Regions from separate parts of the Streptomyces angustmyceticus genome, predicted to be linked through region 1. Evidence: riboswitches for the same ligand, from Rfam matches in the RefSeq annotation. Region 1 holds a riboswitch; the other holds the start of a gene.
What was found. Region 1 has a riboswitch for glycine ahead of gcvP (aminomethyl-transferring glycine dehydrogenase). Riboswitches for the same ligand answer to the same signal wherever they lie in the genome.
Positions count from the first base shown of each region.

Region 2: linked by a shared signal. The riboswitch ahead of gcvT (glycine cleavage system aminomethyltransferase GcvT) and the one ahead of gcvP (aminomethyl-transferring glycine dehydrogenase) in region 1 are both predicted to bind glycine.

Region 1 covers NZ_CP082945.1:7,047,536-7,054,582, reverse strand. Annotated here, with positions in the region: gene K7396_RS31520 (hypothetical protein) at 1-356, shown strand, start outside; gene K7396_RS31515 (DUF5999 family protein) at 672-866, shown strand; gene gcvP (aminomethyl-transferring glycine dehydrogenase) at 949-3,834, opposite strand; glycine riboswitch at 3,895-4,021, opposite strand; glycine riboswitch at 4,022-4,119, opposite strand; gene K7396_RS31505 (PRC-barrel domain-containing protein) at 4,234-4,620, shown strand; gene K7396_RS31500 (DNA polymerase IV) at 4,527-5,987, opposite strand; gene K7396_RS31495 (MerR family transcriptional regulator) at 6,053-6,658, opposite strand; gene K7396_RS31490 (bifunctional nuclease family protein) at 6,846-7,047, opposite strand, start outside.
Region 2 covers NZ_CP082945.1:2,483,337-2,490,383, forward strand. Annotated here, with positions in the region: gene K7396_RS11175 (ABC transporter permease) at 1-505, opposite strand, end outside; gene K7396_RS11180 (enhanced serine sensitivity protein SseB C-terminal domain-containing protein) at 913-1,713, opposite strand; gene K7396_RS11185 (enhanced serine sensitivity protein SseB) at 1,776-2,570, opposite strand; gene K7396_RS11190 (AAA family ATPase) at 2,662-3,348, opposite strand; glycine riboswitch at 3,608-3,703, shown strand; glycine riboswitch at 3,704-3,821, shown strand; gene gcvT (glycine cleavage system aminomethyltransferase GcvT) at 3,855-4,982, shown strand; gene gcvH (glycine cleavage system protein GcvH) at 5,106-5,483, shown strand; gene glyA (serine hydroxymethyltransferase) at 5,580-6,839, shown strand.

The DNA of each region.
Region 1 (7,047 bases):
CCGTGGCGACCGCCGAGGCGATGCTCACCGCGGACGGCTGGGCCTTCGCCCGGTTCTGCGGCGGCCCCTACGTCGCCGCGACCGAGCAGGCCCTGGCGCAGGCCGAGGCACTCGCCACGCCCTGCCAGCCGCGGCTGCTGTCCGTGCCCGAGCTGTACATGCTCACCCTGTGGCTGCACCACGACACCGCCTCCGACGGCGCCGAAGGGCTGCCCGCGCCCGGTGACCTGCTGATACCGCTGGCGCCCGCCCCGCCGGGGATCGCCGCGCACCGTCCGCAGCGCATCGCCGACCTGCTCCCCCGGCTCACCCTCCGCCTCACCCCGGCGACCCCGCTCCTCGCCGAACCCGCCTGAACCGGCGCACCGCTCCGTTTCCCGCACGAGCATGCCCCGCGGCCCCGTCCGGCCACGGGGCGCTCTGTCGCGCTCACCCACGCGGGCTAGTCCGTGGTTACCACTCCCAACCCTCTTGGGGAGGAGTGCAATTGGGAGCAACCGCCCGCATGGGTGACGCGTCCGTATCGAGTGAGTACCGCTGCTGCGAAATCCCTGCGGAATCCTCTCCGTGGGGCAACACTGGGACCCACCGACCGAAACGGGGGAGCGGCCATGAACACCTCATCGAGCCGCACGACGACGTTCACCACACCGCAGCGAAAGACAACTTCCATGTGCCAGCACCAACCGCCATGCCCGTCAGCTGACTCCTCCGACCGGGAGGCCGCCCACCTGGTGGCGCACCACCCGGAACAGGGCTGGAGCCTGCTCTGCAACGGCGTCCTGCTCTTCGAGGACACCGGCGAGCTGCTGCCGGACGGGCAGGTCATCGCCCCGCACCGCGCTCGCGCCACCGCCGCCGCCTGACCCCGAGCGCGGCACGCACCACAGGGCCCCCGGCAGATCTGCCGAGGGCCCTTGACTGTTGCGGTGGGTCCGCTGCCGTGACTCAGTTGTCGTAGGCGTCCAGCGGCGGGCAGGAGCAGACGAGGTTACGGTCGCCGAAGGCACCGTCGATCCGGCGCACCGGCGGCCAGTACTTCTCCGCGGCCTCGACGCCGGACGGGAAGACCGCCTCCTCGCGGGTGTACGGGTGCGACCAGTCGCCACCGAGCGCGGCCGCGGTGTGCGGGGCGTTGCGCAGCGGGTTGTCGTCCTTGTCCCACTCCCCCGTGCCGACCTTCTCGATTTCCGCACGGATGGCGATCATCGCGTCGCAGAACCGGTCCAGCTCGCCGAGGTCCTCGCTCTCGGTCGGCTCGATCATCAGCGTGCCGGCCACCGGGAACGACATCGTCGGCGCGTGGAAGCCGTAGTCGATGAGCCGCTTGGCGACGTCGTCGATGCTCACGCCGGTCGCCTTGGTCAGCGGCCGGACGTCGATGATGCACTCGTGGGCGACCAGGCCGCCGGGGCCGGTGTAGAGCACCGGGTAGTGCGGCTCCAGGCGCTTGGCGATGTAGTTGGCGCTCAGCACCGCCACCTGGGTGGCGCGCTTGAGGCCCTCGCCGCCCATCAGGCGGACGTACGCCCAGGAGATCGGCAGGATGCCGGCCGAGCCCCAGGGGGCGGCGGAGATCGGGCCCACGCCCGTCTCGGGGCCCGCGCCCGGCTGCAGCGGGTGGTTGGGCAGGTACGGCGCCAGGTGGGCGCGCACGCCGACCGGGCCGACACCCGGGCCACCGCCGCCGTGCGGGATGCAGAACGTCTTGTGCAGGTTGAGGTGCGAGACGTCGCCACCGAACTTGCCGGGCTCGGCGAGGCCGACCAGGGCGTTGAGGTTGGCGCCGTCGACATAGACCTGGCCGCCGGCGTCGTGCACCGCCGCGCAGATCTCGGTGATGTGCTCCTCGAACACGCCGTGCGTCGAGGGGTAGGTGACCATCAGGACCGCGAGCTCGTCACGGTGCTTCTCGATCTTGGCGTGCAGGTCGTCGGCGTCGACCTCGCCGTCCTCGCCGGTCTTGACGACGACGACCTTCATCCCGGCCATCACCGCGCTGGCGGCGTTGGTGCCGTGCGCGGAGGACGGGATCAGGCAGACCGTGCGCTGCTCGTCGCCGTTGGCACGGTGGTAGGCACGCACCGCCAGCAGACCGGCCAGCTCGCCCTGCGATCCGGCGTTGGGCTGGATGGAGACCTTGTCGTAGCCGGTGACGGTGGCCAGCCGCTCCTCCAGCTCCTGGATCAGCGTGAGGTAGCCCTGGGCCTGGGCGGCCGGCGCGAAGGGGTGCAGCTGGCCGAACGCGGGCCAGGTGACCGGCTCCATCTCGGTGGTCGCGTTCAGCTTCATGGTGCAGGAGCCGAGCGGGATCATGCCGCGGTCCAGCGCGTAGTCCTTGTCCGCGAGGGTGCGCAGGTAGCGCAGCATCGCGGTCTCGGAGCGGTACTGGTGGAAGACCGGGTGGGCGAGGTAGTCGTCGCTGCGCCGCAGGGCCTCGGGCAGCGCCTCGGCGGCGGCCGCGTCCAGCTGCTCGACGTCGCCGTGCACCCCGAAGGCGCCCCAGACGCCGGCCAGCTGCGCCCGTCCGGTGGTCTCGTCGCACGCGATGCCGACGAGGTCGGCGTCGACCTGCCGGAGGTTGACCCCGGCCTCGCGGGCGGCGGCGACGACCTCGGCGGCCCGGCCGGGCACCCGCGCGGTCAGCGTGTCGAAGTACGCGTCGTGCACGATCTCGACCCCGCCGGCCCGCAGGCCCTCGGCGAGGACCGCGGCGTAGCGGTGGGTGCGCCGGGCGATGGTCCGCAGACCCTCGGGGCCGTGGTAGACCGCGTACATGCCGGCCATGACGGCGAGCAGCACCTGCGCGGTGCAGATGTTGCTGGTGGCCTTCTCCCGGCGGATGTGCTGCTCGCGGGTCTGCAGCGCGAGGCGGTAGGCCTTGTTGCCGTCGGCGTCGACGGAGACGCCGACCAGGCGTCCCGGCAGGCTGCGGGCGAACTGGTCGCGGACGGCCATGAAGCCGGCGTGCGGCCCGCCGAAGCCCATCGGGACGCCGAAGCGCTGGGTGGTGCCTACGGCGATGTCCGCGCCGAGCTCGCCGGGCGAGGTCAGCAGCGTCAGGGCGAGCAGGTCGGCGGCGACGGTGACGACCGCGCCCAGCTCGTGGGCCTGCTCGATGAGCGCGCGCGGGTCGCGGACCGCACCGGAGGCGCCCGGGTACTGCAGCAGCACACCGAAGATCCCGCGCTCGGCGACCTCGGCCGGGATGCCGTCCGACAGGTCGGCGACCACGACCTCGACGCCGGTGGGCTCCGCACGGGTCTCGATCACGGCGATGGTCTGCGGCAGACAGTCGGCGTCGACCAGGAAGACGCCCTGCTTGACCTTGCCGACCCGCCGGGAAAGCGCCATCGCCTCGGCGGCCGCGGTGCCCTCGTCCAGCAGGGAGGAGCCGGAGGTGGGCAGGCCGGTCAGGTCGGCGACCATCGTCTGGAAGTTCAGCAGCGCCTCCAGGCGGCCCTGCGAGATCTCCGGCTGGTAGGGCGTGTACGCCGTGTACCAGGCCGGGTTCTCCATGACGTTGCGCAGGATCACCGGCGGGGTGAACGTGCCGTAGTAGCCGAGTCCGATCATGGACGCGAGCACCTGGTTGCGGTCCGCGAGACCGTGCAGCTCCTGGAGCACCTCGGCCTCGGTACGGGCCTGCGGCAGGCCGAGCGCCTCGGCGCTCTTGATCACATCGGGCACGGCGGTGGCGGTGAGCTCGTCCAGCGAACCGAACCCGATGTGCGCGAGCATCTTGGCCTGCGCCTCGTGGTCGGGACCGATGTGCCGGTGCTCGAAGGGAGTGCCGCTTTCCAGCTCGGTCAAGGAGATGCGATTGGTGGTCATCTGCGGGGGCCTCCTGGTCACGCGACCTACGAGGGGCACCACGGCGCGGGTGCCCGGACGGCCTCCCCCTCTGTCATCTCAACCTGAGAGCTTCACCGGCCCGCACGAGGCGGCCCGGCTTTCACCGTCGGTGAGGAGGGGTCCCGGAGCTGTGCCTTCCGCGGCCCGCCCTGCTTTCCAGAGTGACCTCGCCCACGCGGTACGTGTGCCTGAGAGATTCCGGGGAGGATTTGCTCCTTCGGCGCCCTGAACGCGAACGATCAGGGACTCTCCCGCACGGGGTCTGCGGCCATTGGCCAGCCTACCAGCGCGGCACTCGAAGGATCCTTCGAGTGGCCAGGGCATGAAATGTGCCGTTTGGTAGTTGTCAGAGGGCAGTTGCGACCAATTGGAGGGGCCGTGCAAACCGATATCGATCCCCGGAGCCTGATCGGCCGCAAAGCGTTCGACCGTAATGGCGCCAAAATAGGCACGATCGACGAGGTCTACCTCGACGACGCGACGGGGGAACCGGAGTGGGCGGCCGTGCGTACCGGACTCTTCAGCCGGGACGCGTTCGTCCCCCTCGAACCCAGCAAGATGGTCGGCGAGGGGCTGCACATCCCCTACGACCGCAAGCTGATCAAGGATGCGCCGGACTTCGGCGTCGGCCGCCATCTCTCCCCCGAGCAGGAACTCCAGCTCTACCACCACTACCGACTGGATATCTCCTCGCCGACCGACCCGGTGTCCTCCCCCGGCTCCGGTGACCAGGACTTCGGCAAGATCGCCGGCTCGGACGACTGACCGTCCGCCGGCCCCCCGCCCACCAGCGGCAGGGGCTCCCCCGGCCGCAGTGCCGGATCCTCGACAGCAAAGGTCCGCACCCTCCCCGGTGCGGACCACGGCGTTTCGAAGCGTACGGTCACCCTGCCCACCCCGCTCCCCTGCACCCAGCCCGCGCCGTACTCGTCGTGCAGCACATCCCGTCCCGGATCCCAGCGCCGCGGCCGCTCCTCGGCCTCCGGCGCCGCCGCCCCGCCACCGGACAGCTCCGCCGCCGCCTTCGCGGCCCTCTCGGCCTCCTCCGCCTCGCGCTCCGTCGCCGCCTGGGCGAACAGGTCCTCCTGCGTGAAGTCGGCCAGCCCGCTGACCCCCACGCCCAGCAGCCGCACCCCGCCGGTGGTGTCCACCGTCTCCAGCAGCCGCACAGCGGCCTCCCGTATCACCGCGGGGTCGTCGGTCGGCCCGCGCAGCGTCTCGGAGCGGGTCAGCGTCGAGAAGTCGTAGTTGCGCACCTTGATGACCACCGTCCGCCCCGAGCGCCCGGCGGCCCGCAGCCGCTGTACGCAGCGGTCGGCCAGCCGCAGCACCTCGCCGCGCACCCGCGTCCGGTCGGTCAGATCCACCTCGAAGGTGTCCTCGACCGAGATGGACTTCGCATCCCGCTCGGCCACCACCGGCCGGTCGTCGCGGCCCAGCGCCATCGTGTACAGCCCGGCGCCGTGCGCCCTGCCCAGCAGCCGCACCAGCTCGGCCTCACCGGCCTCCGCGGTCTCCGCGACGGTGTGGATCCCGGCCCGGCGCAGCGTCTCGGCCGTCGCGGGCCCCACCCCCGGCAGCGTCCGCACCGTCATCGGCCCCAGCAGCTCGCGCTCGGTACCGGGCTCGATCACCACCAGACCGTTCGGCTTGGCCGCCTCGGACGCGATCTTCGCCAGCATCTTGGCGCCGGCCAGCCCCACCGAGCCGGTCAGACCCGTGGCGGACCGGATGTCACGGCGCAGCTGCTCGCCCACCGCCCGCGCCGCGGCCGTTCGCGGCGGCACCCCGCCCGCCTCCAGGTCGACGAACGCCTCGTCCAGACTCAGCGGCTCCACCAGCGGCGACAGCGCGTGCAGCAGCTCCATCACCACCTCACTCACCTGGCGGTACAAGGAGAAGCGCGGGGCGAGATAAGCGGCGTTGGGGCACAGCCGACGCGCCTGGGCCGTCGGCATCGCGGAGCGGACACCGAACACCCGGGCTTCGTACGACGCCGTGGAGACCACCCCGCGCACGCCGATCCCGCCGACCACCACGGGCTTGCCGCGGAGGCTCGGCTTGGCCGCCTGCTCGGCGGCCGCGAAGAACGCATCCATGTCGAGATGCAGGATCGTCGGCGCGGGTCTCACATCTCCGATGCTGCCCCATGCCACTGACAATCGGCCCCGTGCCGGTCCGGTGCGGCCGCCGGGACTCAGCCCGCCCGGTTGCGCCGCCGCGCCAGTTCGTCGTGCGGGTTCTTCCCGATGAGGGTCTCGCCGGTGTCCACACGCTCCCCGTGGAGCTGTGACAGCGCGCCCTCCACGTCCCGCCACACCACGCCCACAGCGATGCCGAAGACGCCCTGGCCGCCCTGGAGCAGGTCCACGACCTGGTCGGGCGAGGTGCACTCGTAGACCGTCGCGCCGTCGCTCATGAGCGTCATCCGGGTCAGATCCGCCAGCCCGCGCGCCCGGAGGTGCTGGACCGCGGTGCGGATGTTCTGCAGCGACACCCCGGTGTCCAGCAGCCTCTTGACGATCTTCAGGACCACGACGTCCCGGAAGCTGTAGAGCCGCTGGGTGCCGGAGCCGTACGCAGGCCGGATACTCGGCTCCACCAGGCCCGTACGCGCCCAGTAGTCGAGCTGCCGGTAGGTGATGCCCGCTGCCGCACAGGCGGTCGGGCCGCGATAGCCGATGTTCTGCGCCTCGCAGTCCCCCGACACCGCCGCGGCCGGTGCCGGGGCAGGGTTCGCTGCTGCGCCCGAGTGGAGCGGCAACGCCCCTTCCGCCGCCATACCGTCGCCGGTGATTGCCACGCCGCCCTCCGTCCTCCACGTCCCGGACGGGACCTGCCACATCGACGGTATGCAGTCACTCGGGGTGCGTCAACGATCGCCGCGCTCGCCACGCCGAGTGATAATCACCCTACGAGTGGTTTCTCGTGACCTCGCACGGGGAACGGCTAAGTGTTTGACCGGAAACAGGCGGTTCGTCTGGCCGGTATTACTGGCTGTTGGTACCGAAGTCCTCGGGCGAGATCTGGTCGAGGAACTCGCGGAACTTCTCCACCTCGTCCTCCTGCTCGTCCGGGATGGCGATCCCCGCGTCGTCCAGCACACCGTCGGTACCGAAGATCGGCGTTCCGGTGCGCAGCGCCAGCGCTATGGCGTCGGACGGACGCGCACTGACCTCGACTCCGCTCGCG
Region 2 (7,047 bases), 4.6 Mb from region 1:
GCGGGAAGGCCAGGAAGACGTCCATCATCCGGCTGATGAACGCGTCCACCCGCCCGCGGTAGAACCCGGCGACCACACCGAGCACGGTGCCGATGGCCACCGACAGCAGCGTCGCGCCGAAGGCCACGATCAGCGACACCCAGGAGCCCTCCAGGATCCGGGCGAGCAGGTCGCGCCCGAACTTCGGGTCCACGCCCAGGGGATGGTCCCCGCTCATGCCGCCGAGGTCGCCCTTGGGGAGCGTGGTGTTGGGGTCGATCAGCGACTGGTTGGGGCTGTTCGGGTCCAGCCCCAGCAGGGCCTGGATCGGACGGGAGAGCGCCGCGACGGCGATCAGCAGGATGACAACGATGGCACCGGCCACCGCGACCTTGTCGCGCCGGAAGCGCAGCCATGCGATCTGACCGAGCGAACGCCCCTCGATCCGCCGTGCCTCGACGCCCTTCAGCACCGCTTCCGGCTGCGCCTCGGCAGCCGCCCCGGTGGTCTCGATCGGTGCGGTCACAGTGCCCTTGACCCCTCTCGGCCGACGGCGGCCGGCCCCCTGCCCGCCGCGGATTGCGGCCTGGTTCACATCAGTGGTGCAAGTTCGGTGCAAGTCCTGCGGGCATCGCGGAAGTTCGCACGGTGGAAGATCCAGAGGCTCACGCGACGCCGTACGGGGATGACGCTCGTACATAGGACCGAGGCCCTGTTGTTTCCGGAGTCTTCATCCCTTTCCCGATCAGTCACCAGTCCTGGCGGGGAAAGGATGCGCAACTGTGATGCGCCCCACGGCATTCCGTTATACGGACAGGAGTTCGGCCTGAGCGGGGCGGCCTTCCGCGGGAGGGGTCCTCAACCACGGGGAATACAGGGGGATTTCACCCCAGGACCGGCGTCCGGCCGGCACTCCCGGACGCCGGGCGGGGGTCAGTAGGGGCGCGGGTAGCCGTAGCCGTACGACGGCGCGGGGGCCGGCTGGCCGGGCGGCTGGACGTAGCCGTCACGGTCGAAGAAGGGGCGCGTGGACGCCCGCATCCACATGCCGACCGGGTCGTACTCGTCGTTCATCGCGACCGTGGAGACGGGCAGGCCGTCCGGCACCGCGCCGATCGACTGCTGGATCATCAACCGCACCGAATCCACCGCTTGCTGGCCGGTGTCGTACAGATCCAGACCGATCGCCAGATAAGGGGCGCCGAGCGCCGGCTGCACCCACGCCCGGCGCAGCGACCGGACGGCGGGCGTGCGGTGGGCGTTCTGGGCGAGCAGCGCGTAGAACTGCGGGATGTCGATGACCGGTTCCGAGATCCGCAGCGGACCGGCGGGCAGCCGGTCCAGACCTCCGGCGATCCGGCGCAGATCCAGCCACGGGATGCCGACGCCGCCGCCGGGGGCGTGCGGATTGAGCCACAGGCCCCAGCGGTCGGGGAAGAGCGCGGCGGCGATCTCCGGACCCGTGACGACCTCGTGGTCGCGGTTCCAGCCGGAGGCGGCGAGTTCGGGGGCCGAGGTCACGCACGGCGCGTAGCCGAGGCCCTCGACCTCCATGTTCCCGTACTGCGCGTCGGGCATTCCGGCCCGGCCGTGCCACAGCAGCATCCAGACCTGGCCCGCGGCGAGCGCGTGCAGCAGCGCCTCATAGGCGTCGTAACGGCCGGGCGAGACCTGCTGGAGCAGTTGCTCCAGCGCTCCGGCCGCCGCCGGCCCCTGATGCGCACCCGCGCTCACGTGGTCCGTCCCTTCTGTCAGCAGGGCACGTGTGGGTGCGCCCGCCCCGTCATCCGTCCAGCTTACGAGTGGTCCCGGGCGTAGAAGGGCCGCACACGCTCCAGCATCCAGGCGCCGACCGGGTCGCCCTGGGCGAGGTCGAGCATGACGAGCTGTACGGGCCAGGGCACCGGTACGGCACCGAGCGCACGTCCGAGGGCTGACAGTACCGCCTCGCGGGCGGTGCCGTCGTGCAGTGCCGCGGGGTCGGCGGCGAGCTGGACACCGATGAACAGCGCGGGCGTGTCGCCCTCGACACTTGCCAGGGCACGCCGGGCGGTCAGGACAATTCCGGCGGCGGAGAACTCCAGTCCGGCGGCGGCCAGGAAGTCCACCGGCTCGTCCTGCCAGTCCGGCTCGAAGAGCCGCACCCGGCCGCCGCTGGGCACACCGGCCGCCTCGTGGCGCTCACGGCACAGTTCGGCCACCGCGGGCGGCGGCAGCGGGACACCTATCGTGCCGTCGGGGTTGACCGCGATGCCGATGTGCGGCGGCAGCCCGCGGGCGAACTCCCGGGCCGGGGCGACGGTGAAGGACATGTGCGAGCCGACCGTCCGCAGGAACTCCTGCTCGGAGCTGTAGACCGGGACGTAGGCCGCGCCGCCGAGCTCGACGGTCGGCAGGTCGAGGCCGCGGGCGCCGGGGCCCGCGCTCTCCGGGCCGCCGCCGTTGGGCAGCGGCACCCACACCCGGCTGCGGCCCAGCACCTCGACGATCCGGCCACCGGCGCCCGGATGCCCGACCGACACGGCCAGCACCTCTTCGAGTTCGTTCGCCGGCCACGCCAGCTGCGGTATCCCCTGCTCCGGCAATGTCATGTGTATCCACCCGTTCCAAACCGCGCCATCTGGCCAAAGACCCTAGACGAGAAGGCGCGCCGGGCAACCCGCGGGGCACGGTCCGCTCCGCTCAGTCGAAGCGCACCGTCTCCAGTGCGCCCGCCGACCGCCGGTCGAGCAGCACGGCCGAGCCGACCCCCTTCGGCAGCCGCGCCGACTCCGCCGCGCGGACCAGCCGGCCCACCGCCCTGCGGTGGCGCGCGAAGGCGTACCCCGACACGCCGCGCCCGCGCGACTCCTGGCCGGAGCGGGCCACCTCGGGCGGCACGTCGAGCAGCACCAGATGCAGCCCGCGCCCGCCGCGCACAGCCGACCGCGCGATCCAGCCGCGCACCCACGCCAGGGTGCCGCAGTCGTGCACCACCACGCTCCCGCCGGAGCGCAGCGCACGGCCCAGCGTCAGGTAGTGGGCGGCGCGGACCAGCGGGCGGTAGAGCGCGTAGGGCAGCCGGCGCAGCCTGCCGTGCTCCCAGCGCTCGCGGACGTCCTGCGAATCGATGCGGTGCACCGCGGCGCCGCGGGCGTCCAGCGGCGGCACGACGCGGTGCATGAGGGTGCTCTTGCCGCTGCCCGGCAGCCCGGAGACCACCACCAGGTCGCCGGCCGGGAAGCGCAGCTCGGCGGCGCCCGCCGGCCGCCCCGGGCCCCGCAGGTCCACGACGGCGGCGCCACGCCCCGGCCGGACGGCGCGCCGCGGCGTCCGGCCCGCCCGGGGCACGGCGGCGGGCGGCGCCGCCGGCGCGACGGCCGGAGGCACGACCCCGGAAGTGGCCCCGAATGCCGCTTCACTGTGCACGCGATCGTCCTCCCCGTCCGGTTCTGTTCCGGTTCGAGTCCGTCCCCTACCCGCAGAGTGTCAAGAAAAGGTAATGCCCATCAAGGTGATTGTCCGATCCGCCCACGTCACGGGCGGGGTGACGGCCGGGGCTCCTCTATCGGGCGATCCCGTGTAATGATGTGGCCGCCACGTGCACATCACAGCTCACCCGTGCACCGCCAACTCCATACCGGCCGCTTGAACCCGCGCGGGAGAGTCCCCGGCCGCCATGGCGGGGCGCCGAAGGAGCAAGTCCTCCCTTGAATCTCTCAGGCCCCTATACCGCGCGGGCGAGGCAGATCTGAAAAGCGAGCCGACGCCCGGCGCACGGGGCGGCTCCACCCAAGGTGCAAACCGGGTCCGTTCGCGGGATCCCGGTGAACCTCTCAGGTTCCGATGACAGATGGGGAGAATGTCCTCTCACCCATGCCTGGGAGCCCAGAACCATGACTGATGCCCCCCGCCGTACCGCGCTGGACGCCACCCATCGCGCGCTCGGCGCCACCATGACCGACTTCGCCGGCTGGGACATGCCGCTGCGCTACAGCAGCGAGCGGGACGAGCATGTCGCCGTCCGCACCCGCGCCGGCCTCTTCGACCTCTCCCACATGGGCGAGATCACCGTCACCGGCCCGCAGGCCGCCGACCTCCTCGACTACGCACTGGTCGGCAACATCGGCGGGGTCAGGACCGGCCGCGCCCGCTACACCATGATCTGCGAGGCCGGGGGCGGCATCCTCGACGACCTGATCGTCTACCGCCTCGCCGACCAGGAGTACATGGTCGTCGCCAACGCCTCCAACGCCCAGGTGGTGCTGGACGCGCTGACCGCCCGCGCCGGCGGCTTCGACGCCGCGATCCGCGACGACCGGGACGCCTACGCGCTGCTCGCGGTGCAGGGCCCGGAGTCCCCCGGCATCCTCAAGAAGGTCACCGACGCGGACCTGGACGGCCTGAAGTACTACGCCGGCCTGCCCGGCACCGTCGCCGGCGTCGAGGCGCTGATCGCCCGTACCGGCTACACCGGCGAGGACGGCTTCGAGCTGTTCGTCCGGCCCGCCGACGCGGTCGCCCTCTGGGAGGCGCTGACCGAGGCCGGCCAGGACGCCGGCCTGGTGCCCTGCGGCCTGTCCTGCCGCGACACCCTGCGCCTGGAGGCGGGCATGCCGCTGTACGGGCACGAGCTGACCACCGCGACCACCCCGTTCGACGCGGGCCTGGGCCGGGTCGTGAAGTTCGAGAAGACGACCAACGACGGCGACTTCGTCGGCCGTGCCGCGCTGGCGGCCGCCGCCGAGCGGGCCGAGGCGAACCCGCCGCGCAAGCTGGTCGGCCTGATCGCCGAGGGCCGCCGGGTCCCGCGCGCCGGCTACCCGGTCGTCACGGCCGACGGCACGGTCATCGGCGAGGTCACCTCCGGGGCCCCCTCCCCCACGCTCGGCAAGCCCGTCGCCATCGCCTATGTCGACGCCGCCTACGCCACACCGGGCACCGAGGGTGTCTGCGTGGACATCCGTGGAAGCCATGAGCCGTACGAGGTCACCGCGCTGCCGTTCTACAAGCGGCAGAAGTAAGGGCTCACGGCGGCAGACACGGCCGCGGCGCGCCCCCGCGCCGCACCGTGCACGAACCTCCCCCGGCTCCGCCAGGGGCGACCCCCTTCACGATCACACCCTCGCGTACAGGAGAATCGAGCCATGAGCAACCCCCAGCAGCTGCGCTACAGCAAGGAGCACGAGTGGCTGTCGGGCGCCGAGGACGGCGTCTCGACGGTCGGCATCACCGAGCACGCGGCCAACGCGCTCGGCGACGTCGTCTACGTGCAGCTCCCCGAGGTCGGTGCCACCGTCGCGGCGGGCGAGACCTGCGGCGAGCTGGAGTCGACCAAGTCGGTCAGCGACCTCTACTCGCCCGTCGACGGTGAGATCACCGAGGTCAACGAGGACGTCGTCAACGACCCCTCGCTGGTGAACTCCGCCCCGTTCGAGGGCGGGTGGCTGTTCAAGGTGAAGATCAGCGGTGAGCCGGGCGAGCTGCTCTCGGCCGACGAGTACGCCGCCTTCATCACCGGCTGAACCGTCCGGCTCCCCCCGACCGCCACCGCCGGCGGGAAGGCCCCGGACCCCGTCCGCCGGCCCCCATCGCGCCCCTGACTCCCCCAGGAAAGACTCATGTCGCTTCTGAACAGCTCCCTCCATGAGCTCGACCCCGATGTCGCCGCCGCCGTCGACGCCGAACTCCACCGCCAGCAGTCCACCCTCGAAATGATCGCGTCGGAGAACTTCGCCCCCGTCGCCGTCATGGAGGCCCAGGGCTCCGTCCTCACCAACAAGTACGCCGAGGGCTACCCCGGCCGCCGCTACTACGGCGGCTGCGAGCACGTCGATGTCGTCGAGCAGATCGCCATCGACCGCATCAAGGCCCTCTTCGGCGCCGAGGCCGCGAACGTCCAGCCGCACTCCGGCGCCCAGGCCAACGCCGCCGCCATGTTCGCCCTGATCAAGCCGGGCGACACCATCCTGGGCCTGAACCTCGCCCACGGTGGTCACCTGACCCACGGCATGAAGATCAACTTCAGCGGCAAGCTCTACAACGTGGTGCCCTACCACGTCGACGAGAAGACCAACCTCGTCGACATGGAGGAGGTCGAGCGCCTCGCCAAGGAGCACCGCCCCAAGCTGATCGTCGCCGGCTGGTCGGCCTACCCCCGCCAGCTCGACTTCGCCGCGTTCCGCCGGATCGCCGACGAGGTGGGCGCCTACCTCATGGTCGACATGGCGCACTTCGCCGGCCTGGTCGCGGCGGGGCTGCACCCCAACCCGGTGCCGCACGCCCACGTGGTGACCACCACCACCCACAAGACCCTGGGCGGCCCCCGCGGCGGTGTGATCCTGTCCACCCAGGAGCTCGCCAAGAAGATCAACTCCGCGGTCTTCCCCGGTCAGCAGGGCGGTCCGCTGGAGCACGTCATCGCGGCCAAGGCCGTCTCCTTCAAGGTCGCCGCGTCCGACGACTTCAAGGAGCGCCAGCAGCGCACCCTCGACGGCGCCCGGATCCTGGCCGAGCGCCTGGTCCAGGACGACGTCAAGCAGCACGGCGTCTCCGTCCTGTCCGGCGGCACCGACGTCCACCTCGTCCTCGTCGACCTGCGCGACAGCGAGCTGGACGGCCAGCAGGCCGAGGACCGCCTCCACGAGGTCGGGATCACCGTCAACCGCAACGCGATCCCCAACGACCCCCGGCCCCCGATGGTGACCTCCGGTCTGCGCATCGGCACCCCCGCGCTCGCCACCCGCGGCTTCGGGGCCGAGGACTTCCGCGAGGTCGCCGACATCATCGCCGAGGCCCTCAAGCCCGCCTACGACGCCGAGGCCCTCAAGGCCCGCGTCACCGCGCTCGCGGGCAAGTTCCCGCTGTACCCGTCCCTGTGACGCGTCGCGCGCGCTGAGCCCGCTGCCCGCCGACCGGCGGGCGGCGGGTGCACGAGCGGTGGGCCCGGGGCGGACCGTCCCGGGCCCACGGCCTGTACACCCGTTCCTCCCCCTTCCGCGCCCCCACGGCGCCCTCCGGCGCCCGCGCGCCATGCATGACCGCGGCTCCCGAGGGCAGCAGCCCTTCCACGGGCCGCGGGACTCCGGC